2 regions of the Ruegeria sp. BHSC043 genome follow, and region 1 is predicted to be linked to the other one. Evidence: riboswitches for the same ligand, from Rfam matches in the RefSeq annotation. Region 1 holds a riboswitch; the other holds the start of a gene.
What was found. Region 1 has a riboswitch for cobalamin ahead of AC2FMM_RS08935 (CbtB domain-containing protein). Riboswitches for the same ligand answer to the same signal wherever they lie in the genome.

Region 1 (15,163 bases):
CGCGGACCCCGGGGCGCGCCTCGTCCATGCCCGAGGGCGAAACGCTGGAAAACTTCGCCGGCACTGGCGCCACACTGGCCATCCACCTGTCGATCGGCAATCTGGACAAGGTAGTGGCTGACCTGACCCCCGCATATGGCGCCGATTGCCCCGTGGCCGTGGTGTACCGCGCCAGCTGGCCGGACGAGCGGATCGTCCGCGCCACCCTGGGCACGCTGAAGGAATCGCTGGACGAGAGCATCTCGCGCACCGCGCTGATCCTGGTCGGGCCGGCGCTGGCCGGTGAAGGATTCGACGAAAGCTGTTTGTATTCAAAGACCTATGACCGCCGTTACCGCCCACAAAGCGCCGACAGCCCGTGGTCGAGCTGGAGTCACGGAGATGACTAACCCGCCCGGACTGCTGATCTCGGCCCCATCCTCGGGGACGGGCAAGACCACGGTGATGCTGGGCCTGCTGCGCGCGCTGGCCGAGGACGGGCTGACCGTGCAACCCTTCAAGAGCGGTCCCGACTACATCGACCCGGCCTTTCACCGGGCGGCGGCGGGGCGGGCCTCGTTCAACCTGGACAGCTGGGCGATGGGCGCGCCATTACTGGGCGCGATTGCAGCGCAGGCCAAAGGCGCCGACATCGTGGTGGCCGAAGGGTCGATGGGACTGTTCGACGGGGTAGCAAAGCCGGGCGAGCTGGGCCATGGGTCCAGCGCCGAGACCGCGCTGCGCATGGGCTGGCCGGTGGTACTGGTGCTGGATGTGGGTGGCCAGGCTCAGTCGGCTGCGGCCACGGCGCTGGGGTTTCGGATGTACAACCCCGACCTGCCCTTTGCTGGCGTGATCCTGAACCGCTGCGCCAGCCAGCGCCACGAACGCCTGACCCGTCTTGGGATGGAGCGCGCGGGCCTGCCGGTTCTGGGCGTTTTGCCCCGGCGCGGCGACCTGACCCTGCCCGAGCGGCATCTGGGTCTCATCCAGGCGGTCGAGCACCCCGATCTGGAAAGCGCGATTTCCGGATACGCGGCCTTTCTGCGCGAACATGTGGATCTGGAGGCGATCAAGCGGGCGGCCTCCTCGGGCCCGATGGGGCCGTCGTCGGCCGCGCTGCCGCGCCCTCCGGCGCAACGGATCGCGTTGGCCCAGGACGCGGCGTTTTCCTTTACCTACCCGCATCTTCTGGAAGGCTGGCGGGCGGCCGGGGCCGAGATCCTGCCGTTCTCCCCTCTGGCGGACGAGGCGCCGGCCCCGGATACCGATCTGGTCTGGTTGCCCGGCGGGTACCCCGAACTGCACGCCGGAACCCTGGCTGCGGCAGAGCGGTTCCTGACCGGCTTGCGCAAACATGCCGAAACGCGGCCCGTGCATGGCGAATGCGGCGGCTACATGGCCTTGGGACAAGGGCTGATCGACAAGGACGGCACCCGCCACCGGATGGCCGGGCTGCTGGGCCTGGTCACTTCGTACGAAAAGCGCAAATTCAACCTAGGCTATCGCCGGGCCGAGTTGCTGGCCGACATGCCCGGGTTCTCTGCTGGAACCGCGCTGCGGGGGCACGAGTTCCACTATTCCTCGATCGTCGAGCAGCCCGACGCGCCCTTGGCACGGGTTTTTGACGCCGAAGGCGCCGAAGGTCCGCAGACCGGATCGCGTCGCGGACATGTCACCGGTACGTTCTTCCATCTGATCGCAGAGGCCAGCGCATGAGCGGTTTCGTTTCCTTCATCGGGTCCGGTCCCGGCGACCCGGAGTTGTTGACCCTCAAAGCCGTGGACCGGCTGCAAAAGGCCGACGCGGTGCTGTTCGACGATCTCAGCAGCGGGCCGATCCTGAGCCATGCGCGCAAAGAGGCCGACCTTGTGGGCGTGGGTAAGCGCGCCGGGCGGCCCTCGCCCAAGCAGGACCACGTCAGCCGCCTACTGGTGGAGTACGCCCAGACCGGCCAACGGATCGTGCGGCTGAAATCGGGCGATGGCGGCCTGTTCGGGCGGCTCGAAGAGGAACTGGTAGCCCTGCGCGCCGCCGGGATCGCATACGAGATCATTCCGGGCATCCCCTCGGCGATTGCCGCGGCCGCGGCGGCGGGCATCCCGCTGACTCGCCGGCTGACCGCGCGGCGGGTGCAATTCGTCACCGGCCACGATGTCAGCGGCAAGCTGCCCGAGGACCTGAACCTGCCCGCGCTGGCCGACCCGGGCGCGACGACGGTGGTGTTCATGGGCAAGCGCACCTTTCCCCTGCTGGCACGAGTTCTGCACACGCATGGGCTGCCGCTGGACACCCCTGCGCTGATGGCAGAATCGGTTTCGACGCCTCAGCAGTCGCTGCACCGGTCCACCGTCGGTGCACTGGCCGAGCGCCTAAACTCCGAGATCGGTACCGCGCCGGCGCTGATCCTCTATGGCCCGCTGGCGGAGAGCGACGATGATTGATCTGGTCTTGATCGGGATCGGCACCGGCAACCCCGATCATGTGACGCTTCAGGGCGCGCAGGCGATCCGCGCGGCCGATCTGATCCTGATCCCGCGTAAGGGCGTCAACAAGGCCGATCTGGCGGGGGTGCGCGAGGAAATCATCCGAAAGGTCACCGACGCACCGCCCCAAATTGCCTATTTCGACATCCCCGAGCGCCGGTCACAGGACGGCTACCTGCGCGGCGTGGATGAATGGCACGACGCAATCGCCCTGCGCTGGCAGGAGGCGATGGCTCGGCACCCCGAGGCACGCACCGTCGCCCTGCTGATCTGGGGCGACCCGTCGCTCTATGACAGTTCGCTGCGAATCGCGGCGCGGCTGGACCCGCAGCCAAACACCACCGTGATCCCAGGCATCACGGCGCTGCAGGCGCTGACGGCGGCCCATGCCATGCCCATCAACGAGATCGGCGCGCCTTATCTGGTCACCACCGGCCGGCGCATCCGCGACGAGGGCTGGCCCAGAGACGCGCATACGGTTGCGGTGATGCTGGATGGCGCGTGTTCGTTCCAGACGCTGAACATGGCCGATTTTGACATCTGGTGGGGGGCTTACGTGGGTATGCCCGAGCAGATCCTGATCAAGGGTCCACTGGCCGATGTGACCGACGAGATTCTGCGCACGCGCACCGAAGCCCGCGCCCGGCACGGGTGGATCATGGATATCTATGTCCTCAAAAAGCGCGGGATTTGACGCGAAAGGTCGCAAATGGCGATTGCGCCAAAGCGGCATTCACGTCTAAATGGTCGGGTCTGGTCCTGCCGGAGACATCCGGATGCTAAGAGGGAATTTGGTGCGGCCTGCGCGCAGGTCAAATCCAAAGCCGCCCCCGCGACTGTAAGCGGTGAGCCCTGTTCAACCTGCCACTCCCGATCCGTTCGGGGGGAAGGCGAACAGAGGCGCTGACCCGCAAGCCAGGAGACCTGCCAGGCGAACAATGAAACACCGGCCGTCGGGTGCGGCGGCACAGGAGGACAGAAAATGACGACACAAACGCAAACCGCATCAACGGTACGCGCCGGCATGCTTTCGGCAGTGTTCGCGGCGGCCTTGGGCCTGGGGATCATCACCGTGGCCGGTCACGTTCAGGCATCGGCGCTGCATGACGCCGCCCATGACGTGCGCCACGCAACCGGCTTCCCCTGCCACTAAACCAATGTTCAGCCGCATTCTGACCAGCGCGTTGTTCGCTGGTGCCGCAGCCGGGTTGATCGTCGCCCTGCTGCAGTTGCTATTCGTGCAGCCCGTGTTGCTGCACGCTGAACTCTATGAGTCCGGGGAGTTGGTGCATTTCGGGGCCGAGGCCGTGTCGGCCCATCCCGAGCTGCCGAGCATGTTCTCGGACCTGACCCGCGACGGGCTGAGCGTGGTGTTCACCATGCTGACCTATACCGGCTATGCGCTGGTTTTGGTCGCCCTGATGTCGCTGGCCGAGGCGCTGGGCCACCCGGTTGACGGGCGCACGGGCGTGTTGTGGGGCCTGGCCGGTTTCATCGCCTTTCATCTGGCGCCGGGTTTCACCCTGGCCCCCGAGGTTCCGGGCGTAGCCGCAGCCGATGTGTTCGCGCGGCAAATCTGGTGGTGGGCAACCGTCGCGGCTGCCGTGGTGGCGCTGTGGCTGATCGCCTTTGGTGGCAACATCGTCAGCTATCTGGTCGCGGCCGTGCTGCTGATGGCCCCGCACCTGATCGGCGCGCCGGAACCCGACGTGTTCACCGGGCCGGTTCCGACCGAGATCGGGGCCCTGTTCGCCGCGCGCGCCTTCGGCGTGGGTCTTGCGGCCTGGGTGCTGCTGGGTGCTTTTTCCGGGTATTTCTGGCAAAGCGAGGGCAAGCGCGTCGAAGCCGCGGCCTGATCCCCGAAATCCCACGATCCGCCGGCGACCAACTGGCGGATCATCTGCTTTTCAAGGAAACAAGATGACACGCTCGCTTGCACTATTTGCGATCGGTCTGGTCTTTGGCGGGGGCGCCGGGTTCGTGCTGGCCGCAGCCAACGGCGTCACCTTCGACGGTCACGACCATACCGACCCCGCTCAACACGGCGGCCATCACGTCGAGGCCACGGCCCATGATCACAGCACCGCCATCGACCTGCCCGCCGGACCGGATGCGCCGGGGCTGGAGATCGCCGTCACCCCTGACCCGATGGCGGGTTGGAACCTGCATGTGGTGCCAAAGAACTTCCACTTCTCTCCGGAGAACGCCTCATTGGCGGACAGGCCTGGCGAAGGCCATGCGCATGTCTATGTGAACGGCGTCAAGCTAGCGCGGCTTTATGGTAACTGGATGCACCTTCCGGACCTGCCCAAGGGCGAAGCCACCATTGAGGTCTCGCTGAACGCCAACAGCCACAGCCCGCTGGTCGTGGATGGGGTGCCTGTCAGCGCCTCAGTCACGGTTCAGGTGGACTGAAGCGCGGGGATCCGCGCCCGCAGACACAAGCGAAGCCGCCCGCACGGCCGGGCGTCCTCGATCCAGCCATTCGGGCTGTTCAGAATGGTCCGGCAGGTCGCCGCAATGTCATCGGCATCTGCAACCGGATCGATCCCCGAAAACACGTAAGACGCCAAGCTTTCCCCCTGAATCGCCACCACGGTCGGTTCATTGCAGCCACTGAAACAGGCGTGCTCGGCGATCGCGACCTGCCCGTCCAGTCCCGCAGCGCGCAGGGCTTCCAATACGGCCTGTCGCTCGGCCGGCTGGTCGCGCTCGCCCGCGCAGCTGCTGCAGATCAAAACACGCATGCCCCTCGCCTGCCTTTTCCGATTCACACTGTCGCTTGTGCGGGTTTCGCAACCCCGGCGCAAGCCCGCCACCCACGATATTGTGACTGTACGCGCCCGTGATTTCGGCAAGACTCGAGCCAACCACGACTTGGAGAGCCCGCGATGAAACATCTTGTGTTTTTCCTCGGCCTGCTGGCGCTTCCCGCGCTGGCGGCCGATATCGAACCCCGGCCGGGTTGGGCCGTCCACCCGTCGGCCAAGGCCCATGACGCGCTGGTGGCCGACACGATCGCAGCGGTCAAGGCAAACGGGATGGCCGTGGTCACCCAGGCCGGGCCGACCAAGGCCGCCGCCGCGCGCGGCATCACCATTCCGGGCAACTGGGTGATCGGCGTCTTCAACAACGACTATGCGGTGCGGGTTCTGGAACAATCGGTGCCCGCGATGATCGAGGCGCCGATCCGCCTCTATGTCACGGAAAACGAGGACGGAACCGCTACGCTGTCCTACAAGACGCCCAGCCTGGTCTTTACCCCTTACACCGATGGCACCGGCGCCCTGACCGCGATCGCCGCAGAGTTGGACGCCAAGTTCGCCGCCATCGCCGAGATGGCTGTCAATTAGTCACACTGACGTGATGCGGCTTGCGCCGGCCCGGAACCTCCGCAATCTGCTGCGCAACGGAACTTACGGAGCTTGTTCGATGCAGGACCTGTCCCCCCGCGCTGCGGACCTTCTGGCGCAACGGCTGTACGAGGCCGGGTGCCGCCACGCCTTCGGCATGCCCGGAGGCGAGGTGTTGACACTGGTCGATGCACTGGAACAGGCCGGGATCACCTTTCACCTGACCAAGCACGAAAACTCCGCTGGTTTCATGGCCGAGGCGGTGCACCACCGCGACGGCGCGCCAGCGATTCTGGTGGCGACTCTGGGGCCGGGGGCAATGAACGGCATCAATGTCGTGGCCAACGCGCTGCAGGATCGGGTGCCGATGATCGTGCTGACCGGCTGCGTCGATGCCGACGAGGCGCTGACCTATACCCATCAGGTCATGGATCACGCGCAGGTCTATCGCTCGATCACCAAGGGTACGTTCACCCTGACGGCCAAGGGCGCCGACATCATCGCCGACAAGGCCGTGTCGCTGGCCACGCAGCCTCGACCGGGACCGGTGCATATCGACGTGCCGATTTCCGTCGCCGATACCCGGGTGTCGGTCACCAAACGCCGACGGCTGACCCGGGCCGCCCGCGTCGCGCCCGAGGGGACATGCCTCGAGAAGGCCCGCCGCTGGGTGGCCGAGGCCGAGCGTCCGCTGGCGATCATCGGGCTGGACGTGCTGTATGACGACTCGCGCAGCGTTGTGCGGGCGTTTCTGGAACATTTCGGCATCCCGTTCGTCACGACCTACAAGGCCAAGGGCGTGGTGCCCGAGGATCACTCGCTGTGCCTGGGCGGTGCGGGCCTGTCGCCCCTGGCCGACGCGCTCCTTGTGCCGCTGGTCGAACAGGCCGACCTGATCCTGTGTCTGGGCTACGACCCGATCGAAATGCGCCCAGGTTGGCGCGAGATCTGGGACCCGGACGAGAAACGCGTGATCGACATCTCGGCCGTGGCGAATGACCACTACATGCACCAGGCGGGGCTGAACCTGGTGGCCGATACCGGCGCCACGCTTGAGGCGATCGCCAAGGGCAACCCTGCACGACCGACTTGGCCCCAAGGCCAACCGGCGCAGGTCAAGGCCGCATTGGCTGCGGCCTTTCCGACCGATGACGACTGGGGCCCCGCCGCCGTGATCGCCGAGGCCCGCGACACCCTGCCCCCCGAAACACTGGCCACCGCCGACAGCGGCGCGCACCGCATCCTCCTTAGCCAGATGTGGCAATGCTCCGAAGCGCGCGGCCTGATCCAGTCGTCGGCGCTGTGCACGATGGGTTGCGCCGTTCCAATGGCGATCGGCTTGAAACTGGCCGAACCAGACCGACCGGTGATCAGTTTTTCCGGCGATGCCGGTTTCCTGATGGTGGCCGGTGAGTTGTCGACCGCCGCAGAAATGGGCGGAAACCCGATCTTTCTGGTCTTTGTCGATGCCAGCCTGGCACTGATCGAATTGAAACAACGCCAGCGCCAGATGGGCAACCGGGGCGTCGATTTCGACCGGCATGACTATGCCGCGATGGGCCGGGCGTTCGGCGGAAACGGCCACACCGTACGCAACCGCGCCGAACTGCGGGCGGCGCTGAAGGCCGCGATGGCCGCCGACACGTTCACCGTGATCGCCGCCGAGATCGACCGCGGAGGCTATGATGGCCGCATCTGACGGACCGCTGAAGGGCGTCAAGGTTCTGGATCTGTCGCGCATTCTGGCCGGCCCGACCTGTACGCAACTGCTGGGCGATCTAGGCGCTAGCGTGATCAAGGTGGAAAATCCGGCCACCGGGGGCGACGACACCCGCCAGTGGGGGCCGCCCTATGTCACCGATGCGGATGGCAACCCGACCGATCTGAGCGCCTATTTCATGGCCGCGAACCGCAACAAGAAGTCCGTCGCCATCGATATCGCCACGCCAGAGGGGCAGGAACAGATCCGGCGGCTGGCTTCCCATGCCGACATCTTCATAGAAAACTTCAAACCCGGCGGGCTGGCCAAATACGGGCTGGACCATGAAACCCTCTCGCGCGACTTTCCGGGGCTGATCTACTGTTCGATCTCGGGCTACGGCCAGACCGGCCCGAACGCGGCCAAGCCTGGCTATGACCTGATGGCACAGGGCTATGGCGGGATCATGTCGCTGACGGGCGAACCGGACGGAGCCCCTATGAAAGTGGGCGTGGGCATCGCCGACGTAATGTGCGGCATGTACGCGACCGTTGGCATTCTGGCGGCGCTGCGCCACCGGGATCAGACCGGCGAAGGCCAGCAGATCGACATCGCGCTGGTCGACAGCCAGATCGCATGGCTGATCAACGAGGGCGTGAATTATCTGACCTCGGGCCAGGTTCCACAGCGGCGCGGCAATGGGCACCCCAACATCGTGCCCTACGATGTTTATGAATCCGCCGACGGCCACGTCATTCTGGCCGTGGGAAATGACAGCCAGTTCCGGCGCTTCTGCGGCTTTCTGAACCTCGATCACCTACCCGACGATGCGCGGTTCGCCACCAACCCGGCCCGGCTGGAACACCGCGATGCCCTGAACGCGGTTCTGCGGCCCGCGCTGCAGCGGCTGGACACCAAGGCCATCATCGATGGCCTCGAGGCGCTGAAAGTGCCGGTCGGCCCGGTTCAGACACTGGATCAGGTCTTTGCCTCGGACCAGGTGGCCGCGCGGCAGATGCAGATCAACATGCAGGCCGGCTCCGCCCCCGTCAATCTGATCGGAAACCCGCTGAAGCTGTCCCGCACGCCCGTGACCTATCGAACGGCACCTCCGACCTTTGGGGCGGATACCCAAGCCGTCCTGGACGCGGACGACCCGTTCGAGGCATGACCAGGAACTGCCTTGATCGGGCATATGTGGGGCCATCGCCCCGACGATCACACTGAACTGGGCGCAAAGTTGGACAACGGAAGTTTGGCGCGGCTCTGTGCGGCCCTTCTTGGACCAGAGCTTGCCGGTTTCAGCCAAAGTCCGCCAACACGATTTCCACGTTTGCAGCGTCGAGCGCCGCGCGCAGCGGCCCCGTCGGCGCGGTATCGACCACGACGCTGTCCAAATCGGCCAGCGCGCCGGCGCGGACCAAACCCTTGCAGCCGAATTTCTGCGCATCGATCAGCAGGTGCCTGTTGGCCGCGCGCTGCAGCATCGTCCTCTTGATCGCCGCAAAGCCGCTGATCGCCTCTGACACCCCCTCGTCGGTCAGGCCCGTCGCGCCGATCAGGCAGCGATCGACATTGAACCGCGAGAGATACTCGAGCGTATCGGCGCCGATCACGGCCGATTCAGCCGGCAGGAATTCCCCCGGACAGAGGATCACGTCGGCCGCGCTGTCACCCAGCGCTGCGGCGACCGGAATCGAGTTCGTTATCACCGTACAAGACCGCCCCTGCAACGCCAGAGCGCGGGCCAGTTGAATCGTTGTTGACCCGGAGTCGATCATTACCGTGTCGCCCTCCTGCACCAGCTCAGCCGCCGTTTCCCCGATACGCGTACGCTCGGCGGCGCGGGCGGCCGTACGCTCGTCAAGGCTGGGGTAATGGCCTTGCGACGCGGTCGAGGCCCCGCCATGCGCGCGCGCCAGCAGGCCATCCTTGGCGAGGGCGTCAAAATCCCGCCGGACGGTCTCGGTCGAGACGTTGAAGCTGCGGGCCAAATCGCTGATCCGGACATGCGGCCGCAATTTCAGCTCGAGCAGGATCTGGCGCCGCCGGTCTGATTTCTTCAGCCGGTCCTTTCCCTTCCTGGCGTCTTTCTGTTTTGCCTTGGTGTTTGACATCTTTAACTCCGGCCCGGTCAACAAGGCAAAACTGTGGGCTTTCCAGCATTTTTGCAAATATTTTGTTGCAAAACCCTCAAATCGGTGGTGACACTTGCCAAACTTCGAGAATACAAACGCGGTTGGTCAACAATGCGCCACCAAAGACTGAAGCGGGCGACTTCCACATGATCGTACTTGCCACACATCTCGCGGCGGCGGTGGCGCTGCTGTTGTGGTCAGTCCGGCTGATCCGAACGGGCATCGAACGCGCCTTTCTGCCGGAACTGAAGCGTGGGCTGAAAACCTTGTCCGAACGCAAGCTGTCGGCCGCACTTGGCGGCAGCCTGACGGCCATGCTGATGCAAAGCGCGACTGCGGTGGCCCTGATCGGCGCAGGATTCGCCGTATCGGGGATGTTGGCGGCGCAATCGGCTCTGGCCTTGATTCTGGGGGCCGAGTTGGGCTCGGCCTTGATGACGCAGGTTCTGTTCCTGCCGGTCGAGGCGGTGATACCCTTTGCCTTACTTGCGGGCGTGGTCACCTTCTTGAAGGCGCAGCGCCGCAAGACCAAACAGGTCGGCCGCATCGTGATCGGATTTGCCCTGGTGCTGCTGTCGCTTGGCATGATCCGCGAGGCCACCGCGTCGATCGGGGCCAACCCGATCGTCCAGAGCATTGCCGCCTATTTTGAGAACGATCTGCTCAGCGCCTATGTGATCGGCGCATTGCTGGCCTGGGTGATGCATTCCAGCCTGGCCTCGGTACTGACGTTCGCAACCTTCACTGCATCGGGACTGATCGCCGCCCCGGTCGCGGCCGCACTGGTGATCGGGGCCAATCTGGGCGGAGCGGTGATTCCGGTAGCCCTGCTGTGGGGACACGAGCGCCCGGCCAGGCTGGTGGTTCTGTCGAACCTCGTGGCACGTGCGGGTCTGACGCTGGTTGCCCTGACACTGCTGCTGGCCGGGATACTGAACATGGACATGCTCACTGCTGCGCCGGGCCAGCAGGTTGTCCTGCTGCATATCCTGCTGAACGCCATCCTTCTGGTGGTCGCACTGCCGCTGACCGAACCTCTGGTTGCATTGGTCGACAGGTTTCTGCCGCGCCACGCGGCGTCAACCACCGAAAGCGTTTCGGCGCTGGATCCCGGCGCCCTCGACCACCCGCCCCTGGCAATGGCCTGCGCACAGCGCGAGCTGCTGCGTATGGCAGAAACGGTGCAGGCCATGCTTGTGCCGGTGGTTCAACTGTTTCGGAACTGGAATCCGGAACTGGCCCGGGTGATCCAGCTGCGCGAGGACGAGGTCGACCGGATGCACTTCGCCATCAAGATCTACATCTCGCGCATGCGCGAAAACGACCTGACGCCGGAGCAGGAAAAGAAATCGCTGGGCATTGTGGCCACGGCCAACAACCTGGAAGAGGCCGCCGACCGGCTCGCGGTCAACCTGGTGGCGGTGGCGCAAAAACTGGCCGACGAAGCGTTGACCTTTTCCAAGGAAGGGTTGGCCGACATCGAACATTTCCACGATCAGGTCGTTACGAACGGCCAGTTGGCGCTAAGCGTTCTGACAACCGGCGACGCCGAGGCCGCTCGTCAGTTGGTGGCCGAGAAGGACCGGATCCGGATCGAGGAACAGAACCTGCAGGAACGGCACCTGAAACGTCTGCAGAACGGCGCGGCGGCCAGCATTGAAACCACGAACATCCATCAGGAAACACTGCGCCTGCTCAAGCAGGTGAACGCGGCCCTCGCCTTCGTGGCCTATCCGATCGCCGAGGAAACCGGTGATCTGCTGGGCAGCCGACTGGCCCGCCCCCGCAAGATCGGAGGCGCATCCTGAAGGAAACTGACTGAAACAAAGCGGCGCAAGACCGTGTGAGGACGAGTACGAGGCGGCCAACCCGGCCACCGACATGCAACTGGGAGGAAAGACATGAAACGACTCACACTGACATTCGCAGGTTCACTCGTGGCCCTGACCACCTCGGTCTCGGCCTCCTACGCGGACAAGCTGACCCTGTACTGCTCGGCGCAGGAAGACTGGTGCCAGTTGATGGCGCGCAGCTTCGAGGACGCCACCGGCATCGATGTCAACATGACCCGCAAATCCTCGGGCGAGACCTTTGCCCAGATCCGCGCCGAGGCGTCCAACCCCAAGGGCGACGTGTGGTGGGGCGGTACGGGTGATCCGCACTTGCAGGCCGCAGAAGAGGGCCTGACGATGGAGTATCTCTCGCCCATGCGCGACCAGCTGCATGACTGGGCGCTCGCGCAGGCCGAAAGTGCCGAAAACCGGACGATCGGCATCTATTCGGGCGCGCTGGGCTATGGCTACAACACCGAGTTGCTGGCAGCCAACAACCTGGCCGAGCCGTCCTGCTGGAAGGATCTGCTCAAGCCCGAATACAAGGGCCATATCCAGATGGCGAACCCGAACTCGTCGGGGACCGCCTACACGACGCTGGCCTCGATGGTGCAGATCTTCGGCGAGGACGAAGGGTTCGACTTCATGAAGGGCCTGCACAAGAACATCAATCAATACACCAAATCGGGCTCGGCCCCGATCAAGGCGGCGGCCCGTGGCGAGACGACCATCGGGATCGTCTTCATGCATGACGCGGTAAAACAAGCCGTGGCGGGCTTTCCCATCCAGGTGGTCGCCCCGTGCGAAGGCACCGGCTATGAGATCGGGTCGATGTCGATCATCGACGGCGCCCGCAACGTCGAAGAAGCCAAGAAATTCTATGACTGGGCCTTGAGCGCTGAGGCGCAGAACCTGGCGCTCGAGGTCAACGCTTTCCAAGTACCGTCGAACAAGGCGGCCAAGACCTCGGACAGCGCGCCGGACATGAGCCAGATCAAGCTGATCGACTATGATTTCAAGAAATACGGCTCGTCCGACGAACGCAAACGCCTGCTGCAGAAATGGGACGAAGAGGTTTCGGTTCTGCCGCAGTAAATGACGCGTTCCACCACAAAAACGGCCCATTCGGTGCTGACCTTCTGGATCGCCGCCGGGTGGGTCGGCTATTGGCTGCTGCCGTGGTACATGGTCGAGGACGGCTTCTGGTCGTTCCACTGGCTGGTCGATGGCTATCCGTTTGACGACGACTATGCCCCTGCGGCCTTTCTGATTGCACAGGGCAAGAAGCTTTGGCTGGCGCCGATGGTCCTTGCGCTCGCCTTGCCACTGCTGGCGCTGGGCCGGCCGAAATCCGACCCGCTGCACGCCCGCATCCTGATCCTATCGGGGGCGTTCGGCTTTGCCTGGCTGATCGCGCAGGGGTTCGGCATCGGCATCCGCGGTTTCTACTTCGACTGGCTGACCGCCCTGTTCGGAGAGCTGGGCGACCGGCAGTTCGGCATGGGCTATGGCGCGATGATCTGCGCCTCGAGCTTTCTTTTTTTGCTGACCCAGGGGATCGCTGCGCGCGGCGCCGTGAACGGAGACGTGTTCGTCGTCAGCGCCATCGGCGGCGTCATCACCATCGTCACCGCCTTTGTCTTCTTCCCGATCGCCAGAATGCTGTTTGCCGCCTTCGTGACCGAGGACGGGGCCTATTCGGTGGCGGTCTTCTTCTCGAAATTCTTCGACGACCGGCTGTGGGGGCTGGGGTGCCTGTGGGGCGCGAAATGCGGTGCGGCCTGGAATTCGCTGGTGCTGGCGGTTCTGGTCGGGCTGCTCACCACCGCGTTGGGCCTGTGTTTCGCGCTGGTCGTCACCCGGTCGGGCTTTCGCTACAAACGAGCGCTGCGCGCCCTGACGGTGCTGCCTATCATCACCCCGCCCTTCGTGATCGGACTGGCGCTGATCCTGCTGTTCGGCCTGTCCGGATCGATAACGCGCTTCGTCGCCGATCTGTTCGGCACCCAGCCCACGCGCTGGCTGTACGGGATGCCCGGCATCCTGATCGCACAGACCCTTGCCTTCACGCCCATCGCCTTCCTGGTGCTGATCGGCGTGGTCGAGGGTGTCTCGCCCTCGATGGAGGAGGCCGCACAGACCTTGCGGGCCAACCGGTGGCAGACCTTCAGAACCGTCTCGCTGCCCTTGATGCGACCGGGCCTCGCGAACGCCTTTTTGCTGGGCTTCATCGAGAGCATGGCCGATTTCGGCAACCCGCTGGTTCTTGGCGGCAATTTCGACGTGCTGTCGACCGAGATCTTCTTTGCCATCGTCGGCGCCCAGTACGATCAGGGCCGCGCGGCGGTGCTGGCGATGGTGCTTTTGTTCTTTACCCTGTCGGCCTTCTACGCCCAGCGCGTCTGGCTGGGCAAGAAAAGCTATACCACCGTGACCGGCAAGGGCGATTCCGGTGTGCATCCGCTGATGCCCACGGGCCTGTCGATCCCGGTAGCGGTAATCGCGCTGGGCTGGGCGCTGTTCACGGTGGTCGTCTATGCGATGATCGTCTATGGCAGCGTGGTCGAGCTGTGGGGGGTCAACAACACGCTGACCTTCAAGCACTACGTCACCGCCTTCTCGGTGCGGCTGGACGCGGAAGGCATCCGCTGGACCGGCGCCGCCTGGGACAGTTTCTGGACCACCATAACCATCGCCGCCATCGCCGCCCCGCTGACCGCCGCCGTGGGTCTGGTGACGGCCTACCTTCTGACCCGGCAGAATTTTGCGGGCAAGAACGCCTTTGAATTCGGCACCATGCTGTCCTTTGCCATTCCCGGCACGGTGATCGGCGTCAGCTATATTCTGGCGTTTAACGTGCCCCCGATCGAGATCACGGGAACCGGTGTCATCCTGGTGGTCAGCTTCATCTTTCGCAACATGCCGGTGGGTGTGCGCGCCGGCATCGCCAGCATGTCACAGCTGGACCGCAGCCTGGATGAATCCTCGCTGACGCTGGGGGCGAATTCCTGGCAGACCTTCCGGCGGGTCATCCTGCCGCTGCTGCGGCCGGCGATCCTGGCTGCGCTGGTCTACAGCTTCGTCCGCGCGATGACCGCCATCTCGGCCGTGATCTTCTTGGTCAGTGCCGAATATGACATGGCCACCAGCTATATCATCGGGCGGGTCGAGAACAACGATTACGGCCTGGCCATCGCCTATTCCACGACCCTGATCTTCGTGATGCTTGCGGCGGTCGGGCTGCTGCAACTTCTGGTGGGCCGGGTCCGCATCGGGCGGCGCACAGTGCACGAAACGGAGACATTGCCATGACCGACACTCATATCGGCTCGAAGGCCGCCCCGGTCCGCTTTGAACGCGTGTCCAAGGTTTTCGGAAAGGATGTCGTCGCCGTCGACGCCATCGACCTGCATGTCGAAGCGGGCAAGCTGGTCACGTTGCTGGGTCCGTCGGGCTGCGGCAAGACCACGACCCTGCGCATGATCGCGGGGCTCGAGATGGCCAGTTCGGGCCGCATCCTTATCGGCGACCGCGACGTGACAAAGCTACCGGCGACCGACCGCGACGTGTCGATGGTGTTCCAGTCCTATGCCCTGTTCCCGCACATGAGCGTGCTGGAAAACGTCATGTATGGCCTGACCTTTTCGGGCTTCGGCAAGGACGAGGCCCGCAGCCG
Region 2 (15,163 bases), on a different contig from region 1:
AGTTCGACGATCTGCACCTGAACCGTCATGTCCAGCGCGCTGGTGGGTTCATCCAGCACCAGCAGCTTGGGCCGCAGCACCATGGCGCGGGCAATCGCGATGCGCTGGCGTTGCCCGCCCGAGAATTCGTGCGGGTAGCGGTCCATGGCCGCCGGGTCCAGGCCCACCTCGGTCATCACCTCGGCCACCAACTCGCGCGGGGCACGGTGCGGGTCGACCTTGTGGATCGCCAGACCCTCGGCGATGATCTGCTGGCAGGTCATACGCGGGCTGAGGCTGCCGAACGGGTCCTGGAACACGATCTGCATGTCCTTCCGCAGGCGGCGCAGTTCACGCGTGGACCAGCGGCGCACATCCTGCCCACGGAAGGTGATCCCGCCCTCGGAAGCGATCAGACGCATGATCGCAAGCGCAAGCGTGGTCTTGCCCGAGCCGCTTTCGCCCACGATCCCTAAGGTCTCGCCTGCCCGCACGCTGAGCGTAGCGTCGTTCACCGCCTTCACATAGCCGACCGTGCGTTTCAGGAACCCGCGCTGGATCGGGAACCAGACCTTCAGATGCTCGGTCCGGGCCACTTCTTCGGCCGCGGGGTCTATCGGATCGGGAATGCCTTTGGGTTCGGCCGCCAGCAGCTTGCGGGTATAGGGGTGCTGAGGGTTGTCGAAGATCTCGGCCACCGGGCCGGTCTCGACGATCTCGCCATCCTTCATCACGCAGACCCGGTCGGCGATGCGCCGCACGATGCCCAGATCATGGGTGATGAACAACATCCCCATGTTTTCCGATTTCTGCAGCTCGACCAGCAGCTCGAGGATCTGCGCCTGAATGGTCACGTCCAGCGCGGTGGTCGGCTCGTCCGCGATCAGGATGTCGGGCTGATTGGCCAGCGCCATGGCGATCATCACCCGCTGCCGCTGTCCGCCGGACAGCTGATGGGGATAGGCGTCCAGCCGTTCCTCGGGGTCGCGGATGCCGACCTTGTTCAACAATTCGACGATCCGGGCGCGCGCCGCGTCGCCCGTCAGCCCCTGGTGCAGGGCCAGCGATTCCGCCATCTGCTTCTGGATCGTGTGCAGCGGGTTCAGCGAGGTCATCGGCTCCTGAAAGATGAAGCTGATATCGTTGCCGCGCACCTCCATCAGACGCTGCTCGGAGGCGCCGATCATCTCTTGACCGTCATAGGTGACCGATCCTTCGACGATTGCGCTGTCGCCCAGCAGCGACACGGTCGACAGCGCGGTGACCGATTTGCCCGAGCCGGATTCGCCCACCAGCGCCACGGTTTCCCCGCGATCGACATGGAACGACACGCCCCGAACCGCCGTGGTCACCTGCCCGTCCTGGCGGAACGAGACCCTGAGGTTTTTCACATCCAGCAAGCTCATGAGAAGGTCTTTCGCGGGTCGAACGCGTCACGCACGCCTTCGAAGATGAAGACCAGCAGCGACAGCATGATGGCAAAGGTGAAAAAGGCGGTGAAGGCCAGCCATGGGGCCTGCAGGTTCTGCTTGGCCTGCAGTGTCAGTTCGCCCAGCGAGGGCGCCGAGGACGGCAGGCCGAAGCCCAGAAAATCGAGGCTGGCCAGCCCCCCGATCGTGCCGGTCACGATGAAGGGCATGAAGGTCAGCGTGGCCACCATCGCGTTGGGCAGCATGTGGCGGAACATGATCGTCAGGTTGCCCACGCCCAGCGCCTTGGCCGCGCGCACATATTCCAGGTTGCGGGCGCGCAGGAACTCGGCCCGCACCACGCCCACCAGCCCCGTCCAGGAAAACAGGATCATCAGGAACACCAGCAGCCAGAAACTTCGCCCCAGCACCGCGAACATGATGATGATGACGTAAAGCGAAGGCGTCGCTGACCAGATCTCGATGATGCGTTGGAAGATCAGGTCCAGCCAGCCGCCGAAAAAGCCTTGCAGCGCGCCGGCGAATATACCGATCAGGCTGGCCGCACCGGTGACGATCAGGGTGAACAGGATCGACAGGCGGAAGCCATAGATGACACGCGCCAGAACGTCGCGCTTGGTGTCGTCAGTGCCCAGCAGGTTCTGCCCGTTAGGCGGCAGGGGTGCTGCGCCGGGGCGGTCGACGCTGGTGTTGTAGGAATAGGGGATCGGCGGCCAGATCGCCCAGCCCCGCTCGAAACCTTCGGCCTGGAATGTTCCCGCTTCGATCTGTTCGATGATGCCTTCGGGGTCGTCGAAACACTCCTCCAGCCCGCCGCTGTCGATCAGGCACTGAACCTCGGGATCGCGGTAAATCGCCTCGGTCTCAAAATCGCCGCCGAACTCGGTCTCGGGGTAGAAATTGAAGATGGGCGTGTAGAACTCGCCCCGGTACTTCACCAGGATCGGTTTGTCATTGGCGATGAATTCCGCAAACAGCGACAGGCCGAACAGCACCGTGAAGATTATCAGCGACCAAAAGGCCCGGCGGTTGCGGCAGAAATTGCGCCAGCGGCGCTGGTTCAGAGGAGAAAGTGCCATTTACCCCTCGCGTTTCTCGAAATCGATGCGCGGATCGACCAGCACATACATCAAGTCGCTGATGATGCCGACGACCAGCCCGAGCAGACCGAAGATGAACAGCGTCCCAAAGATCACCGGATAATCGCGCGCCACCGCGGCCTCAAAGCCCAGACGGCCCAAACCATCCAGCGAGAATATCGTCTCGATGATGATCGACCCGCCGAAGAACACGCCGATGAACACCGCCGGAAAGCCGGCGATCACGATCAGCATCGCATTGCGGAATACGTGGCCGTACAAAACCCGCCGTTCACTCAGGCCCTTGGCGCGGGCAGTCATGACGTATTGCTTCTTGATCTCGTCCAGAAACGAATTCTTGGTCAGCAGCGTCAGCGTGGCAAAGGCCGAGATTGTCAGCGCGATGGTCGGCAGGGCGATGTGCCAGAAATAGTCGGCCACTTTGCCCAGCAGGCTGAGGTCTTCCCAATTATCCGAGGTCAGCCCTCTGAGCGGGAAGATCTGCCAGTAGGACCCGCCCGCAAACAGAACCAGCAGCAGGATCGCGAACAGGAAGCCCGGAATGGCATAGGCCACGATGATGGCCGCGCTGGTCCAGGTGTCAAAGCGTGAACCATCCTTGACCGCCTTGCGGATGCCCAGCGGGATCGAGACCAGATAAGCAATCAGCGTCGACCAAAGGCCCAGCGAGATTGAGACCGGCATCTTTTCCAGCACGAGGTCAATCACCGAAACCGAGCGGAAGTAGCTTTCGCCGAAATCCAGCGTCAGATAGTTGCCCATCATGTTCAGGAACCGCTCGATCGGCGGTTTGTCGAACCCGAACTCTTTCTCCAGTTCGGCGATGAATTCCGGCGGCAACCCGCGGGCGCCCACGTATTTGTCATCGAAGACGCCGCCGCCGGGTTCGGCACCGGCCCCGGCATCGCCCGATCCGGCAAAACCCGCGAACACATCGCCCTGCCCTTCGATTTGGGCGATGATCTGTTCGATTGGCCCGCCAGGCACGAACTGCACCAGCGTGAAGTTGACGATCATGATGCCCAGAAGGGTCGGAATGACCAGCAACAGGCGTCTAAGGATATAGGCGCCCATATTACCGCAACGCGCCTGCCGCTTTCAGGGCCGCTTCCTTTTCGGGGTTGATCCACCACAGATCCAGATAACCCAGCGAATAGGGCGGCAGCTGTTCGGGATATTCATACATGTCGTAGTAGGCCGTCCAGTATTCCGCGATGTACCCGTCGGGGATGATGAAGAACTCGTACCGCAGGGCCCGGTCAAGCGCCATCAGCGCCGCGTCCTGCTCGGTCTGGTTGGTCGTGGCGAAAGACGCCTCGATGATGGCGTCCACCAGGGGGCTGGCAAGTCCGGCCGGGTTGAACAGGCTGAACGCGGCCTCTTTGGAGCCGTACATCTGGCTCAGCCCGCCGCCGGTGGACAGGAAAGCGCTGTAGCGGGTGGAATACACCATGTCGTAGTCACGTTCGCGGCTGCGCAGCGTATATTGCGCCGGGTCGACCTTTTCCGCCGTCGCGTCCACGCCGATGGCCTGTAGGTTCTGCACGAAGGTCTCGATCATCGTGGCCGTCGAGGTCGGCAGGTTGGAGGGGTACGGGATGTTCACCCGCAAGGTTTGACTCTGGGCGTTGCGGCGCACGTTGCCCTCGCCCACGGGCCATCCGGCCTCGTCCAGCAGCTTCGCGGCCTTGCGCAGGTTGCGCCGGTCGTTCAGCCGTGCCGGGTTCGATTGATGCACCGTTTCCACCGGCTGGGTGAGCAGTTCCGGCGGCACCACGTCGCCCAGCGACTTCAGAAACTCCAACTCGGGACCCTGCGGGACATCCTTCGCCTCGAGCGGGGTGCCTTCGATGAAGGAATCACGCGGCGAGTTCAGACCGTACAGGAGCGATTCATTGGCCCATTCGAAATTAAACGCCAGCGCCAGCGCCTTGCGCACATTCTTGTCGGCGAATTGCGGGCGCGCCAGATTGAACACGAAACCGGACGGATTCGGCGGACTGCCGTCGGGGATCGCATCCTTCACCACATAGCCCTGCGCGACCTTGGGAAAATCATACCCGGTCGCCCACAGCTTGGGGTCGCTCTCGATGCGGAACGTGTATTCGCCGGCCTTGAACGCCTCGAAGGCCGCGGTCTGATCCGCAAAATACTCGACCCGGATGCTGTCATAGTTGAACCGCCCTTTGTTGAACGGCAGGTCCTTGCCCCAATAGTCGTCGCGTCGCTTGTAGACGATGCGCCGGTTGATGTCGTAGCTGTCCAGCTTGTAGGGTCCCGACCCCACGGCGACCTCAAGCCGCGGCTCGTCCAGGCGACGCGACGGGTCGGCCTCGAACCAGGCCTTCGAAAACACCGGGGTGGACCCCACCGTCTCGATACGGCTGCGGGCGGTCAATTCAGGATTGAAGGTGAATTTCACCGTGTGGGTGTCCAGAGCTTCGGCGCCAGTGACCATGCGGCCCACGGCCTGCGCATAGGATGGCAGGCCCTGCTCGATGAACAGGCGGTGGCTGTAGACGACATCCTCGGCCGTGACCGGTGTGCCGTCCCAGAAGGTCGCCTCGGGGCGCAGATGGAAGATGACCCAGTTGCGGTCGGCGTCATATTCCAGACTTTCGGCCAGCACGCCGTAATACTGGCCAATGCTGTCATCCGAACTGTCGATCAACCGGTCGTATTGCAACGTGGTCAACGCACCGGCCCGCCCCTTGCGGGAATAGGGGTTGAGCGAATCAAACGTCCCCGACGCCGCCAGCGACAGCTCGCCCCCCTTGGGCGCATCGGGGTTCACATAGTTCAGATGCGCATAGTCGGCCGGATAGTCCAGGTTGCCGAAATACGAATACCCGTGGCTGCGGATGATGTCGCCCTCATCTGCCACGCCCGGCACTGTCTGCAGCGCCATGATCGCCGCCGAAAGCCCCAACGCTGACGCCCAATGCCGAATACTCAGTACACGCGCGCCAGGTAAAACGGGTTTCATGCAGGTCATCCTTCGCGTTCGTCTCGGTTCCATGTCTGTCCACGCTAGCTAACGGGCCAGCGATGGCAGTTGCAAGTTTAGACTGCGTGAGCGCTTTGTGAAGATTTGTTGAGACGAAAAAAGCCGCTGCACATCGGCAGCGGCTTTCGCAAGTCACGGACCCTGACCAATCAGCCGCCGATCGTCTGCAGATAGGCGATCAGATCGGCACGGTCTTCAGGTTTTTTCAGGCCCGCAAAGCTCATCGAAGTGCCTTGGATATAGCCTTTCGGGTTGGCCAGGAAGGCATCCAGTTCCTCGGGCGTCCAGTTGCCGCCATGCGACTGCATCGCGGCGGAATACCCGCCGAACCCTTCGGCCGATGCGATCGGACGGTTCACGACGGCGTACAGGTACGGGCCGGTGCCGTTCGCGCCCTTCTCGAGCTTGTGGCAGGCCGAGCACTTGCGGAACACCTTGGCTCCCTTTTCAGGATCGGCCGCGGCCAGCAGATCGGCAAAGACCACTTCTTCGCCGTCAGCGCTTTCGCCGGCGCTTTCCGTTTCGATCACATAGGCGGCCATTTCACCATGCGCGTCCGTGCTATACAGAACGTCAGCCCCCCATTTCGCCAGGAGGAAGAAAAGAAAGGCACCGAACAGGCCGGCTGCGGCCTTGGTAACTGTCATCGTGTCAAACATTGATCGCGAGTCCATTTCAGCTGTCTGCGGGGTGTCTAAGGCTTCCCCTTGCAAGAGGCAAGGTATAGACACCGCGACCAAACGCCCAATTCTGTAACTTGTTGCACGGAATCGACCAAATGACCAATCGCATCGCATTTCAGGGCGAACCCGGCGCCTACAGCCACGAAGCCTGCCGCATGGCCCGCGCCGACATGGAGCCCCTGCCCTGCCGCACCTTCGAGGACGTGATCGAATCGGTCCGGTCGGGCCAGGCCGATCTGGCGATGCTGCCGGTCGAGAACACCACCTATGGCCGTGTCGCCGACATCCACCGTCTGCTGCCGCACAGCGGGCTGCACATTATCGACGAAGCCTTCGTGCGTGTGCACATCAACCTTCTGGCGGTCCCCGGCGCAACGCTTGAAGACATTACCGAGGCGCATTCGCACCTGGTCCTGCTGCCGCAATGCGCGGGCTTTCTGCAGGAACACGGCATCCGGGGCCGGGTCAGCCCCGACAATGCCCGCGCCGCGCGCGAGGTTGCCGAGGCCGGAGACAAACACTCGGCAGCCCTTGCCAGCGAACTGGCGGGCGAGATCTATGGGCTGAACGTTCTGGCTCGGCATATCGAGGACAATGACGACAACACCACCCGGTTCCTTGTCATGTCGCGCGAAGTGGACGAGACGCGCCGGGGCGCGCATGGCATGATCACCAGCTTCGTCTTCCAGGTCCGCAACATCCCGGCGGCGCTGTACAAGGCGCTTGGCGGGTTCGCGACGAACGGCATCAACATGACCAAGCTGGAAAGCTACATGGTCGACGGTTCCTTCACGGCGACGCAATTCTATGCCGACATCGTCGGCCATCCCGACGACCGCAACGTGCAGTTGGCGATGGACGAGTTGCAGCATTTCACCACGAATGTCGAAATACTGGGGGTCTATCCCGCCGCGCGGCCTCGGGGCTAGCGACTTGCGGCCGGGCGCCGTCAGCCCCCGTGCGCGTACCGGGTTTCCATTTCGCGGGCGAAATCACCCAGCCGCAACTGGAACTGGCGGCGAAACCGAGTTTTTCCCAGCTTGAACGATTGCAGCAACAGCCGTGCGGGCAAAGTCTGGGCGGCCAGCGACATTTCGATGGACAACCTCGTGTGCCGCTGCGACAGCGGCAGCAACTCGACCGTGGTCAGGCTGGTCATGCCCTTACCCGCGGCCACGAACCGCATCAGCGACGGGCGTTCGAACTCGGCCAGTTCGACCGACATGCGGCGCGTTCGACCGCGCACCTTGAATTCGGCATCCCAACAGGCGCCGACCCCGGGGGAAGGCGTATCGAAGGTCCGCCGCACCTCGATCCCACGCCGCAGCGCCATGCGTTCGAAACGCCCGAAATCCGCGACCATCTCGAAAACGTCCGAGATGGGGACCTGAATGTCTTCCTGTGCCGAAAACTGCATGTACGCCTTGATCGTTCGGTATTTTTGCCAGTGTCTCGCTAGTCCAGTGTATCCGCAAGCCAGTTGCGCAGAAGAAAATGCGCGATCGCGCCTTTTCGCGCCGGCATCAACCGCGGGTGTTCCCCGGCAAAGGCCTGCATCATGTCAGCGCGCGACACCCAGATCGCGTCTTCGATCTCGACCGGATCGATCATCAGCCGCTGCGACAGGGCCTGTGCCGCACATCCAAACATCAGCGAAGCTGGAAACGGCCAGGGCTGGCTGGCCAGATAGCTGACCGCACCGACCGGCACGCCGGCTTCTTCCATGACCTCGCGTCGCACGGCGGCCTCGAGCGTTTCGCCCGGTTCGACGAATCCGGCCAACAGTGAATACATCCCCTCGGGCCAGCCGGGCGAGCGCCCCATCAGCACTGCGTCGCCAAAGGTGACCAGCATGATGACCACCGGATCAGTGCGCGGGAAGTGCTGGGCGCCGCATTCGGGGCAGGCCCGCTGCCAGCCGCCCTGTGCCGGGGCGCTGCGGGTTCCGCACCGGGCGCAGAACCGATGGGTTTCGTGCCAGCCGATCACCGCCTTCGCCGTCGCGGCGATTTCGGCATCGCGGGGCGACAGACGGGTCATGATGCGACGCAGCTCGGCAAAGACATGACCGGTGGGCAGGTTCGGATGCTGCTGCTCGGAGCGATCGACAAAGGCCCCGACTCCAGACAAGTCCAGCCCGTCGGCCGGCCAATCGGATATGTCGGCGGCAAACAAGGGCGCGCCCGCGTCGGACTTCCCCATGAAAACGGGCTGTTCGACGGCACCCCCGGGGCCGCTCTGCACCAGAGCGTGGGTCATCGGCACCCAGGCCAGCTGATCCAGATCGCCGCCCTGCACCAAGATCTTGCCCCGCCACAGCAACAGGCAGCGCGACATCGGGTCCCTGCGGACCGCCTCCAGTTCTTCGCCGTTGGCGCGAATATCAGCGGCACGGTGCAGCCCCGATCCGCCGAATGTAACCTGCTCTGCCCGTTTCATGTCCATGCTCCTGCGATTGGCTCAAGGGCTGCCACGACTGTCGGCCCAGCGCAATGCCCAAGCCAAGGCCGCCGTTCGGCACCGCCTGCAAAAAAGACACATGGATGCCCGACAAATAAACGGATATTCTACCTTTCGGCGAACATGCATTTAAAACAACGCACAAAAGCAGAGCAGTTGAAAACAAAAACCTTGGCGCACCAAGCGCATGGCCAAGCGATCCAATCCGTCCTTCGCATCCTGGCGACGACGGACCTGCACATGAATCTGACCAGCTTCGACTATTACGCCGACCAGCCGGACCAGGCCATCGGGCTGACCCGCACGGCCAGCCTGATCCGCGTCGCCCGGCAAGAGGCCCGGCAGTCGGGCGCCGAAGTGCTGCTGTTCGACAACGGCGACGCGCTGCAAGGCACATTGCTGGGTGATTGGGCCGCCGACCAGCCCGGCCCTCAGCATCCGCTGTTGTCGGCTTTCGAGAAACTGGGCTATGACGCAATCGCGCTTGGCAACCACGATTTCAGCTTCGGGCTGCCCGTTCTGGAAGCCATCGTCGAACACGCGCCGTTTCCGGTGCTGTGCGGCAATCTCCGGCGCATTGGACGGGCGCAGGCCTGGCAGCCCTGGGTCGTACTAACACGTCGGATGCGGGTTGGCGGCCAAGAGGTTCCGCTGCGCGTCGGCGTTTTTTCGATCCTGCCGCCGCAGACGGCCCGGTGGGAAGCGCACCATCTGGACGGGCAGGTCGAGGTCGCCGATTCGATTTCCACCGCCCGGACCTGCATTGCCGAACTGCGCGACCGCGGCTGTGACCTGGTGATTGCCCTTGCCCATTCCGGCCTTGGTGACGCCGAACCTGCCCCCATGTCCGAAAACGTGGTGGTCCAGCTGGCGGCTCTGGCCGGCGTGGATGCCATCGTGGCCGGGCACACGCACATGCTGTTTCCCGCAGACGTCCCGGACCCGGTGGCCAGCATGGACCTGCAAAACGGTCTGATCCACGGCAAGCCCGTGGTCATGCCCGGAACCGCCGGAACGCATCTGGGCGTGATCGAACTGACGCTGGAGCGAGATGCGACAAGGTGGAAAATCGTCGCGAAATCCGGCCGACTTCGCTCTGTTCAGCCTGCGCAGCCGGATGCGGGGCCTGTGCCCGAAGACCCCGAGATGATGCAAGTGTTCCAAACCGGACACGCACGGACACGCCGCCGTGCGGCATCGCCGGTCGGGCGGACGGAGCAGGCCATGCACAGCTATTTCACTTTCTGCGGGCTGGATCGCGGCCTGACCTTGGTCGCCGCCGCCCAAGCCGCAGCGCTGCGGCCGGTTCTGAAAGAGTCGAAGTTGGAAAACCTTCCGCTGCTGTCGAGCGTAGCACCGTCCAAATTCGGGGGTCGGGCCGGGCCACGCCATTTCACCGATGTTCCGCGGGGCGACGTGTTCCTGCGCCACGTGTCGGATCTGCATGTGTTTCCCAATGAGTTGCGGGCGGTCGTCGTTACCGGTGCGCAGTTGCGGGATTGGCTGGAAATGTCGGCAGCAGTCTACCGGCAAATCGACGGCGCCCGCGAAGCAGACCTGATAGACCCGCAGGCGACCGGGCACAATTTTGACGTCCTGCACGGGGTGACCTACGAAATCGATCCGTCATGCCCGCCGCGTTTCGACCTTGGCGGACACCGGACCGGTAACGAGAATGGGCGGATACGAAACCTTTGCCATCACGGCACCCCGGTCACGCCGGAACAGGCCTATGTCGTGGCCGTCAACAACTATCGGGCCAATGGCGGTGGCAATTTCCCGATCCTGCGGCAAAGTCCGGCGATCCAGATGCCGCGCATGAATATCCGCGCGATCGTCCGGGATTACCTGTCCGGAGCGCTGGAACGCGATCCGCTCGAAGATGCTCCGGCCAGCTTTTCCCTGACCGGTTTCCACGGGCGTGCGGCCGTGCTGCGCACCGGACCGGGCGCCGAGAAATACCTGGATGAACTGGCCGCTTTCAGCCCCGAGCCGCTTGGGTTGGACGACCAGGGCTTTCTCCGGATCCGGCTGTGGCCGTGACGGGTTGCCAAGCGCCTGCGTGATGCCTATATCGGCGGTCGAGAGGTTGGCGCGGGCAAGCGCCTCGCCAACCTGGTCAGGTCCGGAAGGAAGCAGCCACAACGAGCCCCGCTTGGGTCGCTGTCCAACCTCTCACTTGATGCCGTCACGGCACACTGTTTTCCGATCATTCCCTGATGCAGGACCGCCGGACTGGTCGTCAGGCAACCAGCCGCGGCCAGATTGCGCGGCTGCGCCGAGCGAAGGCGCCGATATGGCCGACCTCGCGCAGGCCGAAGGCGGCCGGGGCCAATAGATGGCGCCGCGCCGCAGGCCCGTACAGCTCGGCCAGCCGCCAGACCGCCGGCGGCGGAACCGTCTGATCATCCTCCAGGGCGATGACGTCCACCGGGGTCGTCATTCGGCCCCAATCGGCCGGCGGAAGCGTGTCGCCCAGTTCCGGCAGATAGCTGTCGGGTGACGTACACCACTTCCGCCACTGCCAATAGACCCCGGATGGCAGGTCGGACCCGAACCCAAGCATCCGCCCCGGCAGATAGCCCAGCAGACGCACCAGAGGCGGCACATGACCATACCAAAACAGGCTCGCCAACCCTTTGTAGGGCCAGGGATGATCGGCCAGGGTCACCAGCCCCGAACACACGCAAATCATCCGGTCGATCCGGTCGATCCCGGGCTGAAGCGGCCCCAGCATCCCGCCAACCGAATGACCGATGACCCAAAGCTTGGCATCGGGATAGCGCCGCCGCATCTCGGCCTGCGCCGCCGGCATGTCCTTCAGCGCCCAATCGGCCATAGTGGCATCCGAGTCTTTCAGGCGCCGTTTCAGAGATGTCCCGAAATCGCGATAGTCATAGGTCAAGCAGGCCATGCCCCGTTCAGCGGCCAGCCACCGCGCGAAATGCTGGTAGTAGTCCCGCGGCACGCCGGTTGCCCCGTTCAGTACGACAGCGATTTCCGGCCTGGCCATCGGTGCATAGAGCTGCGCCGACAGGTTTGCCTCGCTCGCCGAAAACTCGAAATCCTCGACTTTCACGGTCTGCTGCGAATCCAACATCCATGCCTCCAAGCGCTCTGGACCGATTGGTCTAATCATTGCATCTGGACCGATCGGTCCAGCCCTGTCAAGATGCGTGCAAGATGACCCGACGTCCGCAAAACACCCGCGATCGCCTGACCCAGACCGCCGCCCGGCTGTTCCAGCGCTCGGGCTACAACGGTGTCGGCCTGACCGAGATCCTGACCGAGGCTCGGGCGCCCAAAGGCTCGCTGTACCACCATTTTCCAAAGGGAAAGCAGGATCTTGCCCTCGCTGCGGCCAGCTGGGCTTCGGACGGGATGCGCGACATGATCGCGGCGGCGTTCAACGACGCGCAGGATTTCCGCGCAGGGGTCACCACCCTTTGCCACAAGATCGCGAAACTGTTCGACACCTCGCCGCAATGGGAGACCTGCCCGATCGCCGCCACCCTGTTCGAAAGCCCCGACAACCGGGCCTTCCGCGACCATGCCGACCGGCTGTACGAAAGCTGGATCGACGAGGTGCGCGGCCACGCGGAACGGTTCGGCGTCGCGCATCCTGACATGGCGGCCGACACCCTGTTCATCATGATGCAGGGCGGTTGGCAACTGGCGCGCGCGCGTCGGGATTCGAATGTGCTGCGCCGGTTGCCCGAGCATGTCCCGTGGGACCGGTTCCAGCCGCGCGACTGAATGCGGCTTGACTCGGCCCGACCCTGACCGCTAGCGATTGGGTGATGGTTCCCGCGCCTTCAGCCGGGATGAAAAGGGAACACGGTGCGGCCCCCCCGGGACAATCGGAACGGGCCAATGCCGGGACTGCCCCCGCAACTGTAGGCGGAGAGCGATGCCGAGATACCACTGACCGCAAGGTTGGGAAGGTCGGCAAAGCAACGACCCGCAAGTCAGGAGACCTGCCATCAAACGTGAAACCGAAACTCGGACGGGGTGTCCGGGCAGGGTCTGGCCGTGAAATCGGCTGTCCGCCCCGGTCCGCCCCGCCCAGCGCGCGGAGGGCGCATCATGATCTGGAAGACCAACACGCACGAATTTTCCGCAACCGTCTGCCAACGCACGGGCAGGACCTGCCCAGCGCTGGCGCATCTGGCCCGGTCGGTCGCGCAGGCGGTCGCGGCGGCCGACGCGGCAACCTCGCCCGATTTCCGGGTGGAAGGCAGCAGCGAACTGACCCATTGCACGCCGGGCTGCATGGCCCGCTTTGACGCTCGCGCCGACCTGATCCGGGTGTATTGCGGCGCACGCGCAGGGGCAGATACGCAAAGCCTGGACGCCTATGCCGACCTGATGTTCAATGATCAGGCCGATGCCTGCCCCGCGCAGGGGCTGGACACGTCACCCTGCGCGATGCTGCAGGCGGTCGCGCTCGATCCCACCACCCTGGCGGAACACGCCTTGCCGGCAGTCATCTGACGGTCAGTCCGGGGTAGCAACCCAAGCCGGCGCCACGGCCCAGAGCAACTGCGCCTCGGTTTCCACGGCGCAGGGGCGAACGGCCCGCAGGCGTTTGAGCGCCGGTTCCGGGGCTTCGCCACATTCGATCATCAGGCGCAGAACGGCCATGCCGGATCGTCCACAGCCCCCCCGGCAATGCACCAGAACTCGCCCGCCGCCGCTCAGCGCATGGCGGGCGGCGGCGCTGACTGGCGGCCACTGGCCGTCAAAGTCATCCCCCGGCGCCGAAAAATCGGCGACCGGCATATGCGCCCAGCGGCTAGCACGCCCTTGGATGTCCGATCCGAAATCTCCCGCCCCCACGGCGACCATCTCGGCCAGGGTCGTCATCGAGATCACAAGACCCGGCGCCCAGCCCCCGATCAGGTCCAGGTCGCCGCGGTAGTCGCCGCCTCCGCCGGGTATCGAGGTCAGGGCAAGCGAACCGCCCCCGACCTGCAGGGCATGAACAACCAGATTGGACATCGAAACCACCCCTCGGGAAACGCATCACTGAAACTATTGGTCCAGTATGGCCCAACCAGCGCCACCGCCAAAGCGAAAAACCTGCACCGGCGCTGTGGACGCGGGGCACCGGGAACTCTACCCTGCATCGTCAGTACGAATCCGTCAGAGCAGACATGACCACACAGTCCAGCCCCGCCTATCAGGTTCTCGCCCGAAAATACCGCCCGGAAACCTTTGCCGACCTGGTCGGTCAGGATGCCATGGTGCGCACGCTGAAAAACGCGTTCGAAGCGGACCGGATCGCGCAGGCCTTCATCATGACCGGCATCCGTGGCACCGGCAAGACAACCACGGCCCGGATCATCGCCAAGGGCATGAACTGTATCGGCCCCGACGGCAATGGCGGACCAACGACCGAACCCTGCGGCCAGTGCGAGCATTGCGTGGCCATCATGGAAGGTCGCCATGTGGACGTGCTGGAAATGGACGCCGCCAGCCGCACCGGCGTGAACGACATCCGCGAGATCATCGACAGCGTGCGCTATCGCGCCGCCAGCGCGCGGTACAAGATCTATATCATCGACGAAGTCCACATGCTGTCGACCAGTGCTTTCAACGCGCTGCTGAAAACGCTGGAAGAGCCACCCGAGCATGTGAAGTTCATCTTTGCCACGACCGAGATCCGCAAGGTTCCGGTCACCGTGCTGTCGCGCTGCCAACGGTTCGACCTGCGTCGGATCGAGCCCGAGGTGATGATCGGCCTGCTGCGCAAGATCGCCACCGCCGAGGGCGCGGAAATCTCGGATGACGCGCTGGCCTTGATCACCCGCGCCGCCGAAGGCTCGGCCCGGGATGCGACCTCGCTGCTGGATCAGGCGATCAGCCATGGCGCCGGCGAAACCACCGCCGACCAGGTGCGCGCGATGCTGGGGCTGGCCGACCGGGGCCGCGTTCTTGACCTGATGGACATGATCCTGCGTGGCGATGCGGCCGGGGCCCTGACCGAACTGGGTGCGCAATATGCCGAGGGCGCCGACCCGCTGGCAGTGCTGCGCGATCTGGCCGAAATCACCCATTGGGTCTCGGTGGTGAAGATCACCCCTGACGCGGCAGAAGATCCGACCGTCTCACCCGATGAGCGCACCCGCGGACAGCAGATGGCCGAGGCGTTGCCGATGCGGGTGCTGACCCGGATGTGGCAGATGCTGCTGAAGGCGCTCGAGGAAGTCTCGGCCGCCCCCAACGCGATGATGGCCGCGGAAATGGCGGTGATCCGCCTGACCCATGTGGCCGATCTGCCCAGCCCGGAAGAGTTGATCAAGCGCCTTCAGGACAGCCCTCCACCGCCCGTCGGCGGGCCGGGGGGCGGCGTTCCGGACGCCGGAAACAGCGCCCCGCCCGTGACCGCGACGGCCTCGGCCCATGCGCCAGCCCCGCGTGGCGTGGGCGGCGCGCCGACGGCGGCGTTGGCCCAGGACGTGCAGACCGCGCTGGCGCGTTATCCAACTTTCGAGCATGTGG

Region 2: it holds a riboswitch for cobalamin, as region 1 does, so the genes downstream of both, AC2FMM_RS16115 (hypothetical protein) here and AC2FMM_RS08935 (CbtB domain-containing protein) in region 1, are expected to answer to the same signal.

The regions. Positions count from the first base shown of each region.
Region 1 covers NZ_JBXWRS010000004.1:77,691-92,853, forward strand. The annotation lists gene cobM (precorrin-4 C(11)-methyltransferase) at 1-389, shown strand, start outside; gene AC2FMM_RS08920 (cobyrinic acid a,c-diamide synthase CobB) at 382-1,698, shown strand; gene cobA (uroporphyrinogen-III C-methyltransferase) at 1,695-2,423, shown strand; gene cobF (precorrin-6A synthase (deacetylating)) at 2,416-3,159, shown strand; cobalamin riboswitch at 3,204-3,412, shown strand; gene AC2FMM_RS08935 (CbtB domain-containing protein) at 3,448-3,618, shown strand; gene AC2FMM_RS08940 (CbtA family protein) at 3,623-4,321, shown strand; gene AC2FMM_RS08945 (hypothetical protein) at 4,386-4,880, shown strand; gene AC2FMM_RS08950 (DUF1636 family protein) at 4,868-5,212, opposite strand; gene AC2FMM_RS08955 (DUF302 domain-containing protein) at 5,357-5,818, shown strand; gene AC2FMM_RS08960 (thiamine pyrophosphate-binding protein) at 5,898-7,517, shown strand; gene AC2FMM_RS08965 (CaiB/BaiF CoA transferase family protein) at 7,504-8,688, shown strand; gene AC2FMM_RS08970 (DeoR/GlpR family DNA-binding transcription regulator) at 8,819-9,634, opposite strand; gene AC2FMM_RS08975 (Na/Pi cotransporter family protein) at 9,802-11,463, shown strand; gene AC2FMM_RS08980 (ABC transporter substrate-binding protein) at 11,557-12,582, shown strand; gene AC2FMM_RS08985 (ABC transporter permease) at 12,583-14,799, shown strand; gene AC2FMM_RS08990 (ABC transporter ATP-binding protein) at 14,796-15,163, shown strand, end outside.
Region 2 covers NZ_JBXWRS010000015.1:12,137-27,299, forward strand. The annotation lists gene AC2FMM_RS16055 (ABC transporter ATP-binding protein) at 1-1,385, opposite strand, end outside; gene AC2FMM_RS16060 (ABC transporter permease) at 1,382-2,488, opposite strand; gene AC2FMM_RS16065 (microcin C ABC transporter permease YejB) at 2,489-3,583, opposite strand; gene AC2FMM_RS16070 (extracellular solute-binding protein) at 3,585-5,495, opposite strand; gene AC2FMM_RS16075 (c-type cytochrome) at 5,666-6,175, opposite strand; gene AC2FMM_RS16080 (prephenate dehydratase) at 6,295-7,128, shown strand; gene AC2FMM_RS16085 (SRPBCC family protein) at 7,149-7,616, opposite strand; gene nudC (NAD(+) diphosphatase) at 7,655-8,638, opposite strand; gene AC2FMM_RS16095 (bifunctional 2',3'-cyclic-nucleotide 2'-phosphodiesterase/3'-nucleotidase) at 8,783-10,702, shown strand; RNA gene ffs (signal recognition particle sRNA small type) at 10,743-10,839, shown strand; gene AC2FMM_RS16105 (alpha/beta hydrolase family protein) at 10,902-11,759, opposite strand; gene AC2FMM_RS16110 (TetR/AcrR family transcriptional regulator) at 11,843-12,415, shown strand; cobalamin riboswitch at 12,444-12,658, shown strand; gene AC2FMM_RS16115 (hypothetical protein) at 12,746-13,153, shown strand; gene AC2FMM_RS16120 (protein-tyrosine phosphatase family protein) at 13,157-13,660, opposite strand; gene AC2FMM_RS16125 (DNA polymerase III subunit gamma/tau) at 13,816-15,163, shown strand, end outside.